DNA from 4 places in the Ensifer sp. ZNC0028 genome. Region 3 is predicted to be linked to each of the others. Evidence: predicted binding sites of a transcription regulator. Region 3 holds the regulator's gene; each other region holds the start of a gene.
What was found. Region 3 encodes PhoB, which activates phosphate uptake and scavenging genes when phosphate is short. Its sites were predicted from a motif close to TGTCATNNANCTGTCAT; they were not measured.

Region 1 (4,752 bases), on a different contig from region 3:
AGCTGTCCTTCACCCGCTCCAGCGCCTCGATCAGCGGTCGCTGGCCGATGGCAAAGCCGACGCGCAGGCCGGCAAGCGCACGCGACTTGGAGAAGGTCTGGACGACCAGCAGGTTCTCGAATTTCGAAACCAGCGTTGCGGCGGACTCTCCGCCGAAGTCGACATAGGCCTCGTCGATGACGACGGGCTGGTCCGGATGGCTTGCGACCAGCCGATCGATGTCGGCGAGCGGCAAGGCTATGCCGGTCGGGGCGTTGGGGTTCGGCAGGATGATCGCGCCTGAGGGCCGATCGTAGTCGGCGAGATCGATCTCGAAGCGATCGTTGAGCGGCACCTCGACCGTGTCGATCTCGAAGAGTCGCGCATAGGTCGAATAGAAGCTGTAGGAAATATCCGGGTACAGCAGCGGCGCGTCATGTTTCAACAGGCCGGCGAAGATATGCGCCAGCACCTCGTCGGAGCCGTTGCCGACGAACACTTCTTCGGTGGTCACGCCATAGCGCGTGGCAATCGCCTGGCGCAGCTTCAGCGCCAGCGGGTCGGGATAAAGGCGAAGATCGTTGCTCGCTGCCGCGGCGATCGCGTCGAGCACCTTCTCAGACGGGCCGTAGGGGCATTCGTTGGTGTTGAGCTTCACCAGGTTTTCGATGCGCGGCTGTTCGCCCGGCACGTAGGGTTTCAGCTTGGAGACGATCGGCGACCAGTACTTGCTCATGGATCTAGCTCCTGCGGTTGGCGATGAAACGGGCGGCTTCGACGAGAATGGCCGAGCGCTCGCCATAGGGCGCAAGCAGCACTTCGGCTTCTGCGACCAGTTGCTCCAGCCGCTCTTCCGCCCAGGCCTGGCCATGGAGGGCCACCAGCGTGCCCTTGCCGCGGGCGGCGTCCTTGCCGGTTGCCTTGCCCATGGTCTCCGCATCGGCGGTGAGGTCGAGCAGGTCGTCGGCAAGCTGGAAGGCAAGGCCGATCTTTTCGCCAAAGGCGCGAAGCCGCGCGCGATCGTCCCTGGAGGCGCCGGCGACGATGGCTCCAGCCTCGCAGGCAAAGCGGATGAGGGCCCCCGTCTTCATCGCCTGCAATGTGACGATCCCGGCCTCGTCCGGCGGCAATTTTTCCGCGGCCAGGTCGAGCGCCTGTCCGCCGGCCATGCCGCCGTGGCCGGCGGCGCGTCCGAGCGCCAGAACCAGTGCCACCTTCTGAGCATCCGAAAGCGAGGTCTCGGGGGCTGCGATGATGTCGAAGGCGAAGGTCAGCAGGCTGTCGCCGGCAAGGATCGCCGTTGCCTCGTCGAAGGCCTTGTGCACGGTCGGCTGGCCGCGGCGCATGTCGTCGTCGTCCATCGCCGGCAGGTCGTCATGGACGAGCGAGTAGCAATGCACGCATTCGAGTGCCGCGCCGACGCGCAGGGCCGCGTCGCGATTGCTGCCGAGCAGATCGGCGCATTCGATCACCAGGAAGGGGCGCAGGCGCTTGCCGCCGTTCAGCACGCCGTGGCGCATGGCACCCAACAGGTTTGCCGGCCGGGCGATTTCGTCGGCTTCCGTCGTCTGGCCGAGCAGACGTTCCAGCAGCGCCTCGACGGTGCGGGCATTGGCGGCGAGGCGACGGGTAAAAGGCGATGGTTCCTGGCTCATGCGCGCTCTTTGACATGGGCGAAGAGGGCTTTCAACGGGGATTCGTGTCGCAGCCGCGCGCTTTCCCTGGGACAGCCGCCTGCACGCCTTGCCTTTTGCCAGAAAGCCCGTTCAACTCTGCCTGCGCATGCACTAAGAGAAGCGGATGGACAGCGAGGTGAACAGTCAGGCCGCGAACGTCGTTCCGGAAGCGCGCGAGGAGGGCGAAGTGCCTTCCAGTCGCTGGTCTTCGCTTCGCCGGACGTTGCGCACGCGCCGCCGCCAGATCGTGCTCGCCGTGCTTGGCCTGCTCGTCCTTCCTTACGCACTGATCGTTCTCTATCTGGTGGAGTTCATTCATCCGGTTTCAACGCTGATGCTGCGCGATCTCGTGCTGCTGCGCGGCTACGATCGGCAATGGGTCGAGTTCGACGATATCGCCCCGGTTCTGGTGCAGTCGGTAATGATGTCGGAGGATGGCCAATTCTGTGCCCATGACGGCGTCGATTGGGGCCAGATGCGGGGCGTGGTCGAGGATGCGCTCGAAGGGGAATCCACCCGTGGAGCCAGCACCATTCCGATGCAGACCGTGAAAAACCTCTATCTCTGGAACGGCCGCTCCTTCCTGCGCAAGGGCATGGAACTGCCGCTGGCGGTTGCCGCCGACTTCGTCTGGAGCAAGCGGCGGATGATGGAGATCTATCTCAATATCGCCGAATGGGGCGACGGGATCTATGGTATCGAGGCGGCTGCCCGCCACCATTTCGGGATTTCGGCGTCGAAGCTTTCGCGACGGCAGGCGGCGCTGCTTGCTGTCTCGCTGCCCAATCCGAAAGAGCGCAACGCCGGCAAACCCGGCCGCGGTCTCAAGCGCCTGGCGAACCTGATCGAGCGCCGCGCCAGCCGCTCCGGCGGTTACATCACCTGCCTTTATAATTAGGATCAGACCTTTTCATTGGATGGGCTCACTGGGCGATGTCATGCTCGCGTTGTAGAGTTCTGCCATCTGGGCCTCTCTCCCCTTGAAAGGCCCGATCGCTCCATGACCTTGATTTCCCCCTCGCTTCTCGCCTTTGGCCGCAACGCCAACCATGCCCTGCCGAGACATCTCGGAACGCGCTACGACCCCGAAGGCCGCTTCCTGCCGGAACCGGGCAACACCGTCGTCTCTCACGTCACCGCTGGATCGCGTTCCGAGGTCGCCGTACTTGCGGTGCGCGACCGGTTGATGGCGATGCCCGAGGCGCGGCAGTTCGCCTTTACCCACCCGTCCAGCCTGCACATGACGATCTTCCAGGGCATCATCGAACACCGCCGGAAGCTTCCTTACTGGCCGGCTGGCATGCCGCTCGATACGCCGATCGAGGTGATGACGGCGTATTACCGCGAACGGCTTGCGGATTTTGCGCCGCTGGAGCAGTTCCGCGCCCGCGTGACTGAGGTTACGCCGACGGGCCTTGCGCTCGAAGGCGACGGTGCCGCCGACCGCGCTTGCCTTAAAGCCTGGCGCGACGCTTTCGCAGAAGCCTTTGGCTATCGCCATCCTGATCATGACGATTACGAATTCCACATCACCTATGCCTACCCCGTCGATTGGCTCGACGATTCTGCGCTACCGCGCTGGCAGATGATGCTGGACGAACAGCTCGCTTTTCTGCGCGAGCAGGTGCCGGTGATCGCGCTCGATCCACCCGCCTTCTGCTCGTTCGAGGACATGAACCATTTCGAGGAACTGATCGTTTTCTCGGAGAGACCAGCAACCAAGGAACGGAAATGACCGGACTTACGCTTTTTGTCGGCAACAAGAACTATTCGTCTTGGTCGATGCGGCCATGGATCGCGATGACGGCGGCAGGCATCGCCTTCGACGAGGTGGTCATCCCCTTCGACTTCGCCGCGGGAAACCCGGACATTCGCGCGGTCTCGCCGACGGGTAAGGTGCCGCTGCTTAGGCATGGCGATTTCCTTGTCTGGGAATCGCTGGCGATCATCGACTACGTCGCCGAGCTTTTTCCCGATGCAGGGCTGTGGCCGGCCGACCGTCAGTCGCGCGCCCGGGCGCGCAGCTATTCGATGGAAATGCTCTCCGGTTTCAGGGCGTTGCGCGGCGCCTGCCCGATGAATGTCCGCCGGGCGAAGAAGGCGCTGGACGTTGCCGAGGACGTCCGTTCGGATGTCGCTCGCATCGAGACGATCTGGCGGCAGGCGCTCGCCCAATCCGGCGGTCCGTTCCTCTTTGGCGCCTTCACCGCGGCCGATGCGATGTACGCACCTGTGGTCAACCGCTTCGACGTCTATGATCTCGTTGCGGATCCAGAAACGCTCGGCTACATGAACCGCGTAAAGGCACATCCGGCGTTCCTGAAATGGGAAGAAGCCGCCCGCGCAGAGCCTTGGGTCGTCATCGAAGACGAGATCTGAAAAGGTCGAGTCGAAAAATTGCCCGTGGGGACTGGTCAAACAGCAGCTGGCCATGTATAAGCGCGCCAAATTTCCGTGATTAACATCTGTTTTACACGGCCATTTCGGCTGCTGAACAGTGTTTGCCCGATAAGTGGAGAATGAAATGGCTGTACCTAAAAGAAAAACGAGCCCGTCCAAGCGTGGCATGCGCCGTTCGGCTGACGCTCTGAAGACCCCGACCTACGTCGAAGACAAGAACTCCGGCGAACTGCGTCGCCCGCACCACATCGACCTGAAGACCGGCATGTACCGTGGCCGTCAGGTTCTGACCCCGAAGGAAAGCGCATAAGCGTTTCCGTTCGCGGATTAGGTTCAAAGGGCTGGCTCTGCCGGCCCTTTTGTTTTGCATCTGACATGATCTTGCTTGGACGCCGTGGTATCGCTGGCGCCTTGCGTGACGACGCCGCACGAACATGGTCCCCCATAAACGCGGTCAAGGAGTTCTGATGCTTGCTGCCATACCGCTGCTGATCCTGCCTTTTGCAATCTACAATCTCGCGATGATCGGAATGTTCGGCGGCCTCGCCGGCCTGAACGCCGACATGGTGTCGCTCTCCATGCTTTCAGGCGCGACCTGGACGATGCGCTTCGGCGACCTCCTGATCGTCGGCGCCCTACTGCTGCTCTTCGTCGAGCTACTGAAGGCGACGCGCACGAGCAGCCGCGCACTGATGGA
Region 2 (4,752 bases), on a different contig from region 3:
GCTCCCGCCTTCACCACTCTGCTGGCGACCCGCCAGCCGATCGGCAACGGCGATCGCGATCAGCAGGCGCTCGGCTGGGTCGTCTCGGGCAAGGGCGACGAGCAGTTCATCTGGCACAATGGCGGCACCGGCGGTTACCGATCCTTCGTCGGCTACCGTCCGTCGACGGGTGTCGGCGTGGTCGCCCTGTCGAATGCGTCGACCGACGTCGGCGTCGACGACATCGGCCGCCATCTGCTCAATCGCAGCGCGCCGCTCGCGCCGCCAATCGTCAAACGCACGGCCATAGCGATCGATCCGGCGCGCTATGATGCCTATATCGGCACCTACAGGCTGGCTCCGGATTTCGAACTTACGATCTTTCGGGATGGTGAAAGCCTTTTTGCCCAGGCGACCGGGCAGGATCGGCTCGAAATCCTTCCGGAGGCCGAGCACCGCTTCTTTACGAAGCTCATCGATGCCCAGATCAGCTTCACGCTCAAGGGCGACCGTGCCGAAAGCCTGACCTTGCACCAGGGCGGGCAGAACAGCCCCGCACCTCGGGTCTCGAAATGATAGTCGCCTCCCGCCTCATAAGCAGGCGGGAGGCGATTTCCGCATCGATCAGAACAAGAGATCGATGGTGAAGTAGGCGAGCGCCGAAATCGCCGCCGCGGCCGGCATGGTGATGAACCAGGCAATCACGATGTTGCCGGCAAGCCCCCAGCGGACGGCCGAGACCCGGCGGGCCGCGCCGACGCCGATGATCGCGCCGGTGATGGTGTGGGTGGTCGAGACCGGGATGCCGAGCCAGGTGGCGGCAAAGAGCGTGATCGCCCCGCCGGTTTCGGCGCAGAAGCCCTGCATCGGGTTGAGTTTGGTGATCTTCGACCCCATCGTATGCACGATCCGCCAGCCGCCGAACAGCGTGCCGAGCGCGATCGCCGCCTGGCAGGTGATCACCACCCAGAACGGCACGTAGAATTCCGAGCCGAGATAGCCCTGCGAGTAGAGCAACACCGCGATGATGCCCATGGTCTTCTGCGCGTCGTTGCCGCCATGGCCGAGCGAATACATTGAGGCCGAGATGAACTGCATCACCCGGAAGGTGCGGTCGACGGCAAAGGGCGTCTGGCGCACGAAGATCCAGGAAACGATCAGCACCAGGAGCAGCGCCAGGAAGAAGCCGATCGCCGGCGACATGAAGATGGCGCCAACGGTCTTCAGAAGTCCGGTCCAGACGATGGAGCTGAAACCGGTGCTGGCAAGACCGGCACCGACGAGGCCGCCGATCAGCGCATGCGACGAGCTCGAGGGGATGCCGAAGAGCCAGGTGACGATGTTCCAGACGATCGCGCCGATCAGGGCCGAGAAGATCACCAGCGGCGTGACGATACCGGGATCGATGATGCCCTTGCCCAGCGTTTCGGCCACGTGCAGGCCGAAGAACAGGAAGGCGATGAAGTTGAAGAAGGCCGCCCACATGACCGCGTACTGCGGTCTCAGCACCCGTGTCGAGACGATCGTCGCGATCGAGTTGGCGGCGTCGTGCAGACCGTTCAGGAAGTCGAAGAACAGCGCGATGCCGATCAGCCCGACGAGCAACGGAAAGGCGAGCGTCGCATCCATCAGACGTTCTCGATCACGATGCCGCTGATTTCATTGGCGACGTCCTCGAAGCGGTCGACCACCTTTTCGAGTTCGCCATAGATCTCGCTGCCGATGATATAGGCCATCGGGTTGCTGGCGCCGTGGCGGCGGAACAGGTCCTTGAGGCCCTGTTCGTGCAGTTCGTCGGAGCGGCCCTCGATGCGGGTGACTTCTTCGGCGATCGCGATCAGGCGGTCGTGATTGGCGCCGATCCGATCGAGCAGCGGAATGGCCTCGGCGATCAGGTGCGCGGCCTTGACGACCGTGGTGCCCATTTCGCGCATGCCGGGATCGAAGCTCTTCTGTTCGTAAAGGCGGATCGTCTTGACGGTCTTGTGCATCATGTCGATGGCGTCATCCATCGACTGGATCAGATCCTTGATGTCGCCGCGGTCGAAGGGCGTGATAAAGGACCGGCGCACGGCCAGCAGCACCTCGGCGGTGATGTGGTCCGCCTCATCCTCGAGCGCGACGATCCGGTCGCAGTGTTTTTCCAGATCGTCGCCGCCAGCGAGAACCTTGTCGAGCGCATCGGCAGCACCGACGACGGTGCGCGAATGTTTTGCGAAGAGGTCGAAGAAGCGATCCTCGCGGGGAAGAAGTTTGCGGAACCAGGCCAGCATCACACGTATATCCATCTGTGGATTGTCATGCGGCTGTCATATTTCACTAGGTCCTTTATGAAAAGCACCGAATCAAAGGGGTTTGTCGCCTTTCCCCTGTCGATATCGGCCTATCTTGCACGATATGGCGACGCGTCCCATTTCGCCTTGCCTTGGCAGGCGCTTTCGTCCTAGCTGCGCCCAACGTCGAATCCGGACTGCCGATGCCAAACAAGGTCTTTCTCAACCGCCTGAAGCTTACGGAGTTCCGCAACTATGCGGCCCTCTCGCTTGAGCTCGATCAGCGCCATGTGGTGCTGACGGGGGAGAACGGCGCCGGCAAGACCAACCTCATGGAAGCCGTCTCTTTCCTTTCGCCCGGCCGCGGCCTCAGGCGCGCAGCCTATGCGGACGTGACCCGGGTCGGTGCCGGCGACGGGTTCTCGGTCTTTGCGGAAGTCGAGGGCATGGAGGGAACCGTCGAGATCGGCACCGGGACTGCCGGCGTCACGGAAGGGCAATCCCGGCGGCTGCGGCTGAATGGAACACCGGCAGCGACCGTCGACGAACTGACCGATCACCTGCGCGTCCTCTGGCTGACGCCATCGATGGATGGGCTCTTTACCGGGCCTTCGGCCGACCGGCGGCGTTTCCTCGATCGTCTTGTGCTGTCGCTCGATCCGGAGCACGGCCGTCGCGCCAGCGAATTCGACCGGGCGATGCGCAGTCGCAACCGGCTGCTCGGTGAATTCCGCCCGGACCCTTCCTGGCTGACGGCGATCGAAAAGGAAATGGCCGGTCTCGGCGTCTCCATGGCGCTGGCGCGGCAGGAAATGCTCGGTCTGTTGACGGCGCTGGTCGAGCGCACTGTCGACGAGAGCGTCTTTCCGTCGGCGCGCCTGGCGTTGTCGGGCTTTCTCGACGACGAGGGCCATCGTCCGGCCTATGATCTGGAAGAACAATATCTGACGATGCTGCGTGATGGACGTCCGCGCGACGCCGCGGCGGGGCGCACGCTCGACGGGCCGCACCGGAGCGACCTGCTCGTGCGTCACCGCGAGAAGGACATGGAGGCAGCACGCTGCTCGACCGGGGAGCAGAAGGCGCTGCTCGTCGGCCTGGTGCTGGCGCATGCGCGCCTCGTCGGCGACATGACCGGCCACGCGCCGATCCTGCTGCTCGACGAGATCGCCGCCCATCTCGACGTCAACCGGCGCGCGGCTCTGTTCGATCTCGTCGACGGCCTTGGCGGCCAGGCCTTCATGACCGGGACGGACCAATCGATGTTTGAGGCGCTCGGCGAACGCGGCCGCTTCCTGACCGTTTCGCATGGCAGCGTTACGGGATAAGCAGAAGTCACCGAGGAGGATTGCCATGACCGGTGAGAACAAGCTCGACCAATCGGAGATCACCCGTTACGCCCGTCATATCGTGCTGCCGGAAATCGGCGGCGCGGGGCAACAACGGCTGAAGGTAGCCCGCGTGCTGGTGATCGGGGCCGGCGGCCTCGGCGCTCCGGTGCTTGTCTATCTTGCCGCCGCCGGCATCGGCCGGATCGGCATCGTCGACGACGATGCGGTCGCGCTTTCCAACCTGCAGCGGCAGATCATCCACCGTACCGAAGACATCGACCGCGCCAAGGTCGAGCGGGCCGCCGAGGCGATCACATCGCTCAACCCGCATGTCTGCGTCGACGAACACAGGCTGCGCCTCAACGCCGACAATGCCGAGGCGCTTTTCCGGCAGTACGATCTGGTGATCGACGGCTCGGACAATTTCGATACCCGCTCCCTCGCCGCCGATACGGCGGCAGCGGTCGGCATTCCGCTGGTGACCGGCGCCGTCGGCCGCTTCGACGGTTCGCTGACGGTGCTTATGCCCTATAGCGCCGGCCCCGATGGACGACCGAACCCCTCCTACCGCGATCTCTTTCCCGAGCCGCCGCCGGCCGGCGTCGTGCCTTCTTGCGCCGAGGCCGGCATCGTCGGCGCGCTGACGGGCGTCATCGGCACGCTGCAGGCCATGGAGGCGATCAAGGTGATTGCCGGCTTTGGCGAACCGCTGGTCGGGCGGCTCTTGATGTACGACGCGCTGACGGCACAGTTCAACACCATCCGTTACCGCAAGAGGGCATAGCGATGGTGCAGATCTTTCGTATCGACGAAGCATTCGACCGGCACGAGGAACTGTTGGCCCTGATCCTTGGCGCCTTCTCCTACATGGACGGGCGGATCGACCCGCCCTCGTCGGCGCATGCGTTGAACATCGAATCGCTGCGCGACAAGATTGCCGACGAGATCGCCTTCGGCGTCAGCGATGGCGAGCGGCTGGTCGGCTGCATCTTCTGCAAACCCGAGGACGATTGCCTCTATATCGGCAAGCTTGCCGTCGCGCCTGAGACGCAAGGAAAGGGCATCGGCCGAATGCTGCTCGCTGAAGCCGAAGCGACGGCGCGTGCGCTGAAACTTCCGGCGCTGAGACTGCTGACCCGCGTCGAACTCGCCGACAACCACCGCGCTTT
Region 3 (4,752 bases):
TTTCGCCGGCCGGCACAGCCAGAAGCTTCTCCGCGCGAATTTCCTTCAGCAGATCGGCCGAAGGGCCCTTCACCTTGATGCCCAGCATCAGACCGTCGCCTCGGATCTCCTCGATGACATCAGGGAAACGGTCCTTGAGCGACGCAAGACCCTGGCGGAAGACCAGCGCGACATCGCGCACATGCGTGAGGAACCCGTCGGCCAGAACGACGTCGAGCACGGCATTGCCGACGGCCATGGCCAGCGGATTGCCGCCATAGGTGGAGCCGTGCGTGCCCGCCACCATGCCAGATGCGGCTTCCTCGGTCGCCAGGCACGCGCCGAACGGGAAGCCCCCGCCGATGCCCTTGGCGACCGCCATGATATCCGGGCGGATGTCGGCCCATTCATAGGCAAACAGCTTGCCGGTACGGCCGACGCCGGTCTGAACCTCGTCCAGGATCAGGAGCAGGCCGAACTCGTCGCAAAGCGCGCGCAGTTCCTGCATGAACTCCTTGGTCGCCGGGCGGATACCGCCCTCGCCCTGGATCGGCTCGATCAGGATCGCTGCGGTTTCCTCGGTGATCGCATTCTTGACGGCAGCGATGTCGCCGAACGGGACCTGGTAGAAGCCCGGCGCTTTCGGACCGAAACCTTCGATGTATTTCTGCTGACCGCCGGCGGCGATCGTCGCGATCGTGCGGCCGTGGAAAGCCCCCTCGAAGGTGATGACGTGGAATTTCTCCGGGTGACCCTTGGAGAAGTGGTAACGCCGTGCCGTCTTGATGGCGCATTCCAGCGCCTCTGCGCCGGAATTGGTGAAGAACACCTTGTCGGCAAAGGTGACTGCGGTCAGCCGGCGACCGAGGCTTTCCTGGCCCGCAATCTCATAGAGGTTGGACAGGTGCCAAACCTTGTCGGCCTGCGCCTTCAGCGCTTCGACGAGGTGGGGATGCGCGTGGCCAAGCGAATTCACGGCAACACCGGCGCCGAAATCGAGATAACGCGTCCCGTCTTCAGCGATCAGCCAGGCGCCCTCTCCTCGCTCGAAACGCAACGGCGCGCGCATGTAGGTATCGTAAAGCGGCGTTGTTGCAGTCATGCGAGGCTCTCCTTCACTCCAGATCGACATCGATCCCGCGCCTCACGCGGGCCGATAAAAATCAAAAATGCCGCCTTTCGGCGGCGCAGGCACTATTCCCATTTCGCGCTGCAATGTCAACAAAACCAAGCCTTGCAGCGCAACATGAAGGGTCGATTCCTGGCAGCAGAAAAATCGTCCGGGAGGGCTTGCCAAAATTGCAACGCCGGCCGAGCAAGTTGGGGAAAACTACGAAATCGATTCGGCCTGATTCCCGGGACTCTTGCCACAGAGTCCAGCGGTCAGTACGTTAACATTCAATTACTAGACGCATGCGGCGGACCTAGTCACCAAAAGAGTTATCGCGTTTGCAACCCCGGGGTTCAGCCGGGGTGCGGTGAGGGATTCTGCCATCCCCAACGCTGAGAACGGAGAGTGCAGAAATGAACTGGACTGACGAGCGGGTGGAGAAACTGAAGAAGCTTTGGTCCGAGGGCCTGAGCGCGAGCCAGATCGCGGCACAGCTCGGCGGCGTCAGCCGTAACGCTGTCATCGGCAAGGTTCACCGCCTGAGCCTGCCAGGTCGCGCCAAGGCCGGCGGTAGCACCACGACGGCGGCCCGTCCGAAGCGCCCGACCTCGGCACCGCGTGCGCCGAACTACGCTTCGCGCGTTTCGGCCCGCCCGGTTGCACGCACGGCCGGCGCTGTCGTTCTCAAGGAAGAAATCGAAGTCGATCTCGTTGCCGAGCAGGATTTCAGCACCCGGACCGACGTTGTCGTGCCGATGTCGCGCCGCCTCGAGCTGACCCAGCTCACCGAGCGCACCTGCAAGTGGCCGATCGGCGACCCGCTGAAGGAAGAGTTTCACTTCTGCGGCAACGATTCCCCGGAATCGTCGCCTTACTGCACCTTCCATGCGCGGCTGGCCTACCAGCCGTCGGGCGAGCGCCGCAGGGCCCGCTAAGAAGCCGGACAGCATCAATAAAAAAGGGGCCGATCGGCCCCTTTTTTGTTGGAGATTTCCGGATCTGTCAGCTTTCGAGCGAATAGCCAGCGCCGCGAACGGTGCGGATGACGTCGGGCATGTTCGAGAAATTCAGAGCCTTGCGCAGGCGACCGACATGCACGTCGACGGTGCGTTCGTCGACATAGATGTCATGGCCCCAGACGCCATCCAGAAGCTGCGAGCGCGAGAAGACGCGGCCCGGCGAGGACATCAAGAACTCCAGAAGACGAAACTCGGTCGGGCCGAGGCGCACTTCGCGGCTGCGGCGGTGAACGCGATGGGTCTCGCGGTCGAGTTCGATGTCGCCGCAGCGAAGCAGCGTCGACAGGACCTCGGGCTTTGCCCGGCGCAGCATCGCCTTGACGCGCGCCATCAGCTCCGGCGTGGAGAATGGCTTGACCACATAGTCGTCGGCGCCGGTCGCCAACCCCCGGACGCGCTCGCTTTCCTCGCCGCGCGCCGTCAGCATGATGATCGGCAGGCGCTCCGTCTCCGGGCGCTGGCGCAGCCGGCGGCAAAGCTCGATGCCGGAAACACCGGGCAGCATCCAGTCGAGGATGAGCAGGTCGGGCAGCCGCTCCTGAAGCCGGATCTCCGCCTCGTCGCCCCTCAGGATCGTGTCGACGTCGAAGCCCTCGGCTTCCAGATTGTAACGCAGCAGAACGCTCAGCGCCTCTTCGTCTTCGACTACGGCGATTTTTGGCAACATCAGGTAACGTCTCCTTACCGCGGGCGACCCTTGGGCTCATCGGCCCGGCCGGCGCTCAGACACTCTAAATCTGGAGCACGTCCGCCAATTTCAAAGGCGGGGCGAAAACCGCGTGCTTCAGATACAGGAATTCGGGGCCGCGACCGAAGCCGCGACCGGATCAGATTTCAAAGGGCATGCATGCTTACGGCGCGCTCGGCGCTCAGTCGTTGACCGAGCCCAGCGTCGACGTGGTGTCATCCTTCGGGCGCTCGCCTTCCGGCTGGGCACCCGTCGCCATGTAATAGATCGTCTCGGCGATGTTGGTCGCGTGGTCGCCGATGCGCTCGATGTTCTTGGCGCAGAACAGAAGATGCGTGCAGGGCGTGATGTTGCGCGGATCTTCCATCATGTAGGTCAGCAGTTCGCGGAACAGCGAGGTGTAGATCGCATCGATCTCCTCGTCGCGCTCGCGGATGCTGTTGGCCTTCTCCGGCGAGCGCGAGGCGTACACGTCGAGCACTTCCTTGAGCTGGACGAGAGCCAGCTCTGCCAGGTGCTCCAGGCCGCGGGCGAGCTTGCGCGGAATGCCGGATCCGGCGACCGCGATCACGCGCTTGGCGGTGTTCTTGCCGAGATCGCCGACGCGCTCCAGATCGGAGGCGATGCGGATCGACCCCATGATCTCGCGCAGGTCGGCGGCGACCGGCTGGCGCTTGGCGATGGTGACGATCGCCTTCTCGCCGATCTGGCGCTCGGCGTCGTCGAGAACGGTGTCGTCCGAGATCACCTTCTGCGCGAGAGCGAGGTCGGAATTGACCAGCGCGCGAACGGATTCAGCGACCATCTGCTCGGCGAGACCGCCCATCTCCGAGATGCGGCGCGTCAGGTACTTCAGTTCTTCGTCATAGGCGGACATGATATGCATGGACATGATCGTCGATCCTTACGGGCGCTTTGCAGTTACTGTTGCAGCCTTATGCGGCCTCAGCCGAAGCGGCCCATGATGTAATCCTGGGTGCGCTGGTCATCCGGATTGGTGAACATCTTGTCGGTGTCGTTCTCCTCGACGAGATTGCCGAGGTGGAACATTGCGGTGCGCTGCGAAACGCGGGCGGCCTGCTGCATCGAATGGGTCACGATGACAATCGTGAAGTTCGTGCGCAGTTCGTGGATGAGTTCCTCGACCTTGGCGGTCGCAATCGGGTCGAGCGCCGAACAGGGCTCGTCCATCAGGATCACTTCCGGGCTGACGGCGACGGCACGGGCGATGCAGAGGCGCTGCTGCTGACCACCGGAAAGGCCAGTGCCCGGCTCCTGCAGACGATCCTTTACCTCGTTCCACAGACCGGCCTTCTGCAGGCTGGTCTCGACCACCTCGTCAAAGTCGGCCTTGGTGCGGGCAAGTCCGTGGATGCGCGGACCGTAGGCGACGTTGTCGTAGATCGACTTCGGGAACGGGTTCGGCTTCTGGAAGACCATGCCGACGCGGGCGCGCAGTTCGACGACGTCGATCGTCGGGTCGTAGATGTCGTCCTCGTCGAGCGTGATCTTGCCGGTGACGCGGCAGTTCTCGATCGTGTCGTTCATGCGGTTCAGCGTGCGCAGGAAGGTCGACTTGCCGCAACCCGAAGGACCGATCAGCGCCGTGACGGTGTTCTCGCGGATGTTGAGGTTGACGTCGAAAAGCGCGCGCTTCTCGCCGTAATAGACCGACACATCCTTGCCGATCATCTTGTAGGGCACGGTGTTCATTTTCTGATCCAGGGCCTTCTCGACTGCTGCTTCTGACATGATGTTCATAGTAATTACCTCACTACCAGCGGCGCTCAAAGCGACGTCGCAACAGAATGGCTCCAAGGTTCATGACGACCAGGAAGATGAGAAGAATGATGATTGCGCCAGAGGTGCGCTCGACGAAGGCGCGTTCCGCCTCGTTGGCCCACATGTAGATCTGCACCGGCAGCGCCGTCGACGGTTCCATCGGCGAACCGGGA
Region 4 (4,752 bases), on a different contig from region 3:
GGAATCAAGCCGGCCCATGAAGTCGTTCAGCGCCGAGATCAGTGCGCTCACCTCCCTTGGTACCGGGCCGGAGACCGGGCTCAGATCAGACGAAGCTCGGTGGCGCAAATCGGCCTCGACCGTTCTCAGCGGTGCGAAAGCCTGGCGGACCGCCAGCCAGATCAGCAGGAATGCCAGCACGGATACGGCGATTGCGGGAAGGGCCGCATTGAAGGTCAGGTGCAGCCCGAGCTGATCGCGCGCCTCGCGGGTCTCGCCGACGAGAACGTCGACCCAGCCGCCGCCGGCTGCGTCGGTGCTGTAGCGAGCGACGGCGGCGATGCGGATCCGCTCGCCCCTGTAGGTGCTGTCGGCCAGCCGCAACTGCGGTCCCGTCCCGTGCGGGATCTCCAGACCGAGGATCGGCGAGCCGGTGATGATCGTGCCGTCGGGGGCTGCCACCCGATAGAAGATGCGATTGAGCCGGGATGTGCCGAGGATGGCGAAGGCGGAATGCGGCAGGTCGACGCTTGCGGTGCCGTCCTCGATCGAGACCGTGTCGGCAATCGAAAGTGCGGCCGCGCCGAGCACGCGGTCGAAGGCTTCTTCGGCTGCGTTGTGCGCATTCCAGCGCACCATCCAGAACAGGAAAAGCCCGATGATGATGAGCAGGGCAGCGCCGCTGAACAGGATGCGGCGCTCGATCGAATAGTCAGACCGCACCGCTTGCGCCGCTCCCGGTGCGCTGGCGCAGCATGTAGCCCACGCCGCGATGCGTGACGATCTCGATGTCGCAGTCCTCGAGCTTCCGGCGCACCCGGGAAACCAGCAACTCGACGGCATTCGGCGTGCCCGTGTCCTCATAGCCGAAGAGCTTTACGACCAGCTGCTCCTTGTTGACCGTCGTGCCGGCGCGGGTCGCCAAGGCCTCCAGCACGTCGAATTCGCGGCGGCCGAGGTCGAGCGGGCGGCCTTCGAGCATCACCGCGCGGGCCGAAAGGTCGATGGAGATCGAGCCCAAGCGCAGAACCGATTGCGCCGCCCCCAGGTGCCGGCGGGAGACGGCCCGAATGCGCGCAACAAGCTCGTGCAGGTCGAAGGGTTTGACCAGATAGTCGTCAGCGCCTAATTCGAGCAGGTCGACCTTGTCGGCAACCTGGTTGCGGGCGGTGATGACGATGACGGGACGCGTCAGCCCACCCTGGCGCATGGCACTCAGGATGGCGAAGCCGTCCCGCTTCGGCAGGTTGATGTCGAGGATCACCAGATCGTGCGAGGCGTTGAGGGCGAGCCGCTCTCCTTCCGCGCCGTCGAACGCGGTCGTGACCTCGTAGCCTTCCTTTTCCAGGCGCATGGAAATGGCAAAGGCGATGTCGGGGGTGTCTTCGATCAGGAGAATGCGCATCGCGTTTCCAGGTGACAGGATTGTGACAGTGATACTCCCATACACAGATCAAAAGCAGATGAGAACTATGAAGCTTTCGCCGGGAGAGCGGAGCTTCGGGGAGGGGTAGACATGAACGCGCACAGGCTGTTTTTGGCCGGCCTCGCATTGGCGTGCGTGCTGCTGTTGCCCGTGTCGACAACGGCGAAAGCCGGTTGCGGCGCAAGCCCCGATCTCGACGAGCGCTACTGCGACGCCGACAAGGACTTCGTTGCCGATGCGCCGACAGACCCTTCGAAATGGCGGGATCCGCAGACGCTCGTCTGGGCCTATGCTCCGATCGAGGAGCCGGCCATCTATGCCAGCCTGTTCAAGGATTTCACCACCCATCTCGGCGCCTGTCTCGGCCGCCAGATCGTCTATTACCCGGTGCAGTCGAGCAAGGCGGAGATCGAAGCCATGCGCTCCGGGCGGCTCCACTTCGCCGGCTTTTCGACCGGACCGACGGTCGAGGCGGTCAACCGCGCCGGCGCCGTTCCCTTTGCCGCAAAAGGCATCGGCAATGCGGTGCGCGGCTACAATCTGATTGCCATCGTTCGCGCGGACTCCCCGTTCAAGACCCTCTCCGATCTCAAGGGGCGGCGCGTGGCGCACGCGTCCGCGTTCTCGAACTCGGGGCACCTGGCGCCGCGCGCGCTTTTCCCGGGCGAAGGCCTGAGTCCGGGGGAGGACTATGCGCCGATCATGTCCGGCGGTCATGACAAGTCCATTCTCGGCGTGATCTCGGGTGACTACGACATGGCGGCCGTCGCGTCCGACGTGTTGGAACGTTTGATCGAGCGGCGAATGGTCAAGCGCGAAGACCTCCGCGTCATCTTCACCAGCGGCATCTTTCCGACGTCGTCCTTTGCCTATGCGCATGATCTCGCCCCGCCGCTGGTCGCGGCGATGAAGCGGTGTTTCTTCGACTTCGAGTTCACCGCGGAAATGAAGAGCGAGTTTCACGGCGACGAGCGCTTCCTGCCGATCCGCTACGATCGGGATTGGGCAAGCGTGCGCGAGGTCATCGACAAGGCCGGCGCTTCCACTTTCTGACCTCATCCAACAGCCCGACAGGAGACCGATGCGCCGCGTGCGCAGGCCCTGTCGCGCGCCTACCACAAACGTCACCACAGGCCGGGCCAACCCGCCCGAGGCTGCTGTGCGGCTTCCAACCCACGGGATTGCTATGCGAAACTTTGGCAAAGCCATTTACAATTACAGGGTCCACAACCAGGACCCCACCACGATGGTGGGCGTCGGTCTGGTCGTGCTGTTCGCCTATCTGATTGCCGCGCCCATCCTGCTTCTGCTTTCGGACGCATTCTTCGTGCAGTTCGCCGACCAGGCCCGCTCCGGGCAATCGATGGGCGAGCTGACGCTTTACTATTTCAACCGCGTCTTCCTGTCGAAGATCGCCACCGACGTCTTCTGGCAGCCGCTTTTCCACACCGGGACCATCGCCCTCGGTGCGATCGCGGTCGCGCTGGTGGTCGGCATCCCGATGGCCTGGCTGATCAGCCGAACCGACGTGCCCGGCAAGAAGTGGTTCGCCACCGTTCTGATCATCCCCTACATGCTGCCGTCCTGGACCTTTGCTCTTGCGTGGCAGACGCTTTTCAAGAACCGAACCACCGGTGGACAGCCGAGCTGGATGGAAGCGCTCGGCTTCGCCCCGCCTGACTGGCTAGCCTACGGCGCCTTGCCGATCACGCTCATCCTGGCCTTGCACTATACGCCCTTCGTCATCCTGCTGTTCGGCAATGCGTTGCGGCAGTTCGATTCGACGCTCGAGGATTCCGCCCGTGTCATCGGCGCCGGCAACGGCGTGATCGCCCGCAAGATCATCCTGCCGCTGATGCTGCCGTCGCTGGTTTCGGCCTGCACGCTGATCTTCGCCAAATGTCTCGGTGACTTCGGCGTTGCCTATATCCTCGGCGTTCCCGTCGGCTACGACGTATTGGCGACCTCGCTGTTTCGCGCCATCTCCACCAGCCAGACCGGCATGGGGGCGATCCTCGCGTTGACCATCGTCGTGCTCGGCACCATCTCGATCACGCTCGACATGTACCTGCTGAAGGAAGCACGTCGTTTCGTGGTCATCGGCTCGAAGGGGTCGATGAACCGCACGACGTCGCTGCGGGGCTACCGGCTGCCTGCAGCGGGGCTCGCCACGCTGGTCTTCCTGGTCAGCGCCGTCGTTCCGTTGCTGGCGCTCGCCATGACCACCGTCATGAAGGTCCCCGGCGTCTTTGCGCTCGACAACTTCACGCTCGCCTACTGGATCGGTTCCGATCTCGGCACCACGGCGCTCAAGCAGGGCATCCTCCTGACGCCGGAATTCTGGCAGGCGACGTGGAATACGCTCTGGATCGTTGGGTCGGCTGCTGCCGGCGCAGGCTTCCTCGGGCTCCTCGTCGGCTATGCCGTTACCCGCACGTCCTCGACGATGATTGCCACGTTCCTGCGGCAAGTGACGTTCCTGCCGTATCTGGTGCCGGGAATAGCCTTTGCCGCCGCGTATCTCTCGATGTTCGCGGTTCAGCGCGGACCCGTTCCCGCACTCTACGGTACGCCGATCATTCTGGTGCTGGCGATCCTTGCCGACCAGATGCCCTTTGCCTCGCGGGCCGGCATCTCGGCGATGATGCAGCTCGGGCGTGATCCGGAAGAGGCGGCCCGGATTGCCGGCGCCGGCTGGTTCCGGCGGCTGGCATCGGTCGTCGTGCCGATCCAGAAGGGCGCGCTCGTCACCGGGATCCTGCTGCCCTTCATTTCCGGCATCAAGGGATTGAGCCTCGTCGTCGTGCTCGCCGTCCCCGGGACCGACGTGCTGACGACCTATGCGCTCAGGCTGGTCGACTACGGCTACGGCCAGGCGGCCAACGCCGTGGTGCTGATGATCTGCATCATCGCCTTCGGCGGCACGCTGATCGTCCAGAAACTCACAAAAAGCAAATTGTCCGACGGTTTGGGAGGCAAGTAATGTCAAGCATCAGCATCCGCGATGTCAGAAAGAGCTACGGCAACACGGCGCAGGCGGCTGTCGAGCGGTTGAGCATCGAGATTCCGAAATCCGATTTCCTCTGCCTCCTCGGCCCGTCCGGCTGCGGCAAGACGACGACGCTGCGCATGATCGCCGGCCTCGAGCATCCGACGGCCGGCCAGATTCACCTGGGTGACCGCACCATCGTGTCGGTTGAAGACGGCATCTACGTGCCGGCGGAAAAACGCGGCCTCGGCCTGGTCTTCCAGAACTATGCGCTCTGGCCGCACATGACGGTGGAACAGAACATCGAGTTCGGGCTGAAGCTGCGCAAAGTCGCCAAGCCCGAGCGCGACGCGATCAT

Region 1: a site for PhoB is predicted at 2,590-2,606, ahead of L981_RS24090 (DUF1868 domain-containing protein). Genes of this name have one in related genera too.
Region 2: a site for PhoB is predicted at 2,276-2,292, ahead of L981_RS25065 (DUF47 domain-containing protein). Genes of this name have one in related genera too.
Region 4: a site for PhoB is predicted at 1,396-1,412, ahead of phnD (phosphate/phosphite/phosphonate ABC transporter substrate-binding protein). Genes of this name have one in related genera too.

The regions. Positions count from the first base shown of each region.
Region 1 covers NZ_JTLA01000104.1:2,688-7,439, forward strand. Annotated here, with positions in the region: gene hisC (histidinol-phosphate transaminase) at 1-715, opposite strand, end outside; gene L981_RS24080 (polyprenyl synthetase family protein) at 720-1,634, opposite strand; gene mtgA (monofunctional biosynthetic peptidoglycan transglycosylase) at 1,780-2,553, shown strand; gene L981_RS24090 (DUF1868 domain-containing protein) at 2,656-3,390, shown strand; gene L981_RS24095 (glutathione S-transferase family protein) at 3,387-4,034, shown strand; gene rpmF (50S ribosomal protein L32) at 4,180-4,365, shown strand; gene L981_RS24105 (membrane protein) at 4,523-4,752, shown strand, end outside.
Region 2 covers NZ_JTLA01000108.1:20,893-25,644, forward strand. Annotated here, with positions in the region: gene L981_RS25055 (serine hydrolase) at 1-555, shown strand, start outside; gene L981_RS25060 (inorganic phosphate transporter) at 604-1,608, opposite strand; gene L981_RS25065 (DUF47 domain-containing protein) at 1,608-2,252, opposite strand; gene recF (DNA replication/repair protein RecF) at 2,456-3,580, shown strand; gene L981_RS25075 (molybdopterin-synthase adenylyltransferase MoeB) at 3,606-4,367, shown strand; gene L981_RS25080 (GNAT family N-acetyltransferase) at 4,373-4,752, shown strand, end outside.
Region 3 covers NZ_JTLA01000105.1:7,391-12,142, reverse strand. Annotated here, with positions in the region: gene L981_RS24365 (aspartate aminotransferase family protein) at 1-1,081, opposite strand, end outside; gene L981_RS24360 (GcrA family cell cycle regulator) at 1,504-2,025, shown strand; gene phoB (phosphate regulon transcriptional regulator PhoB) at 2,093-2,776, opposite strand; gene phoU (phosphate signaling complex protein PhoU) at 2,979-3,692, opposite strand; gene pstB (phosphate ABC transporter ATP-binding protein PstB) at 3,743-4,558, opposite strand; gene pstA (phosphate ABC transporter permease PstA) at 4,572-4,752, opposite strand, start outside.
Region 4 covers NZ_JTLA01000091.1:12,624-17,375, reverse strand. Annotated here, with positions in the region: gene L981_RS21080 (sensor histidine kinase) at 1-702, opposite strand, end outside; gene L981_RS21075 (response regulator transcription factor) at 692-1,384, opposite strand; gene phnD (phosphate/phosphite/phosphonate ABC transporter substrate-binding protein) at 1,496-2,458, shown strand; gene L981_RS21065 (iron ABC transporter permease) at 2,592-4,388, shown strand; gene L981_RS21060 (ABC transporter ATP-binding protein) at 4,388-4,752, shown strand, end outside.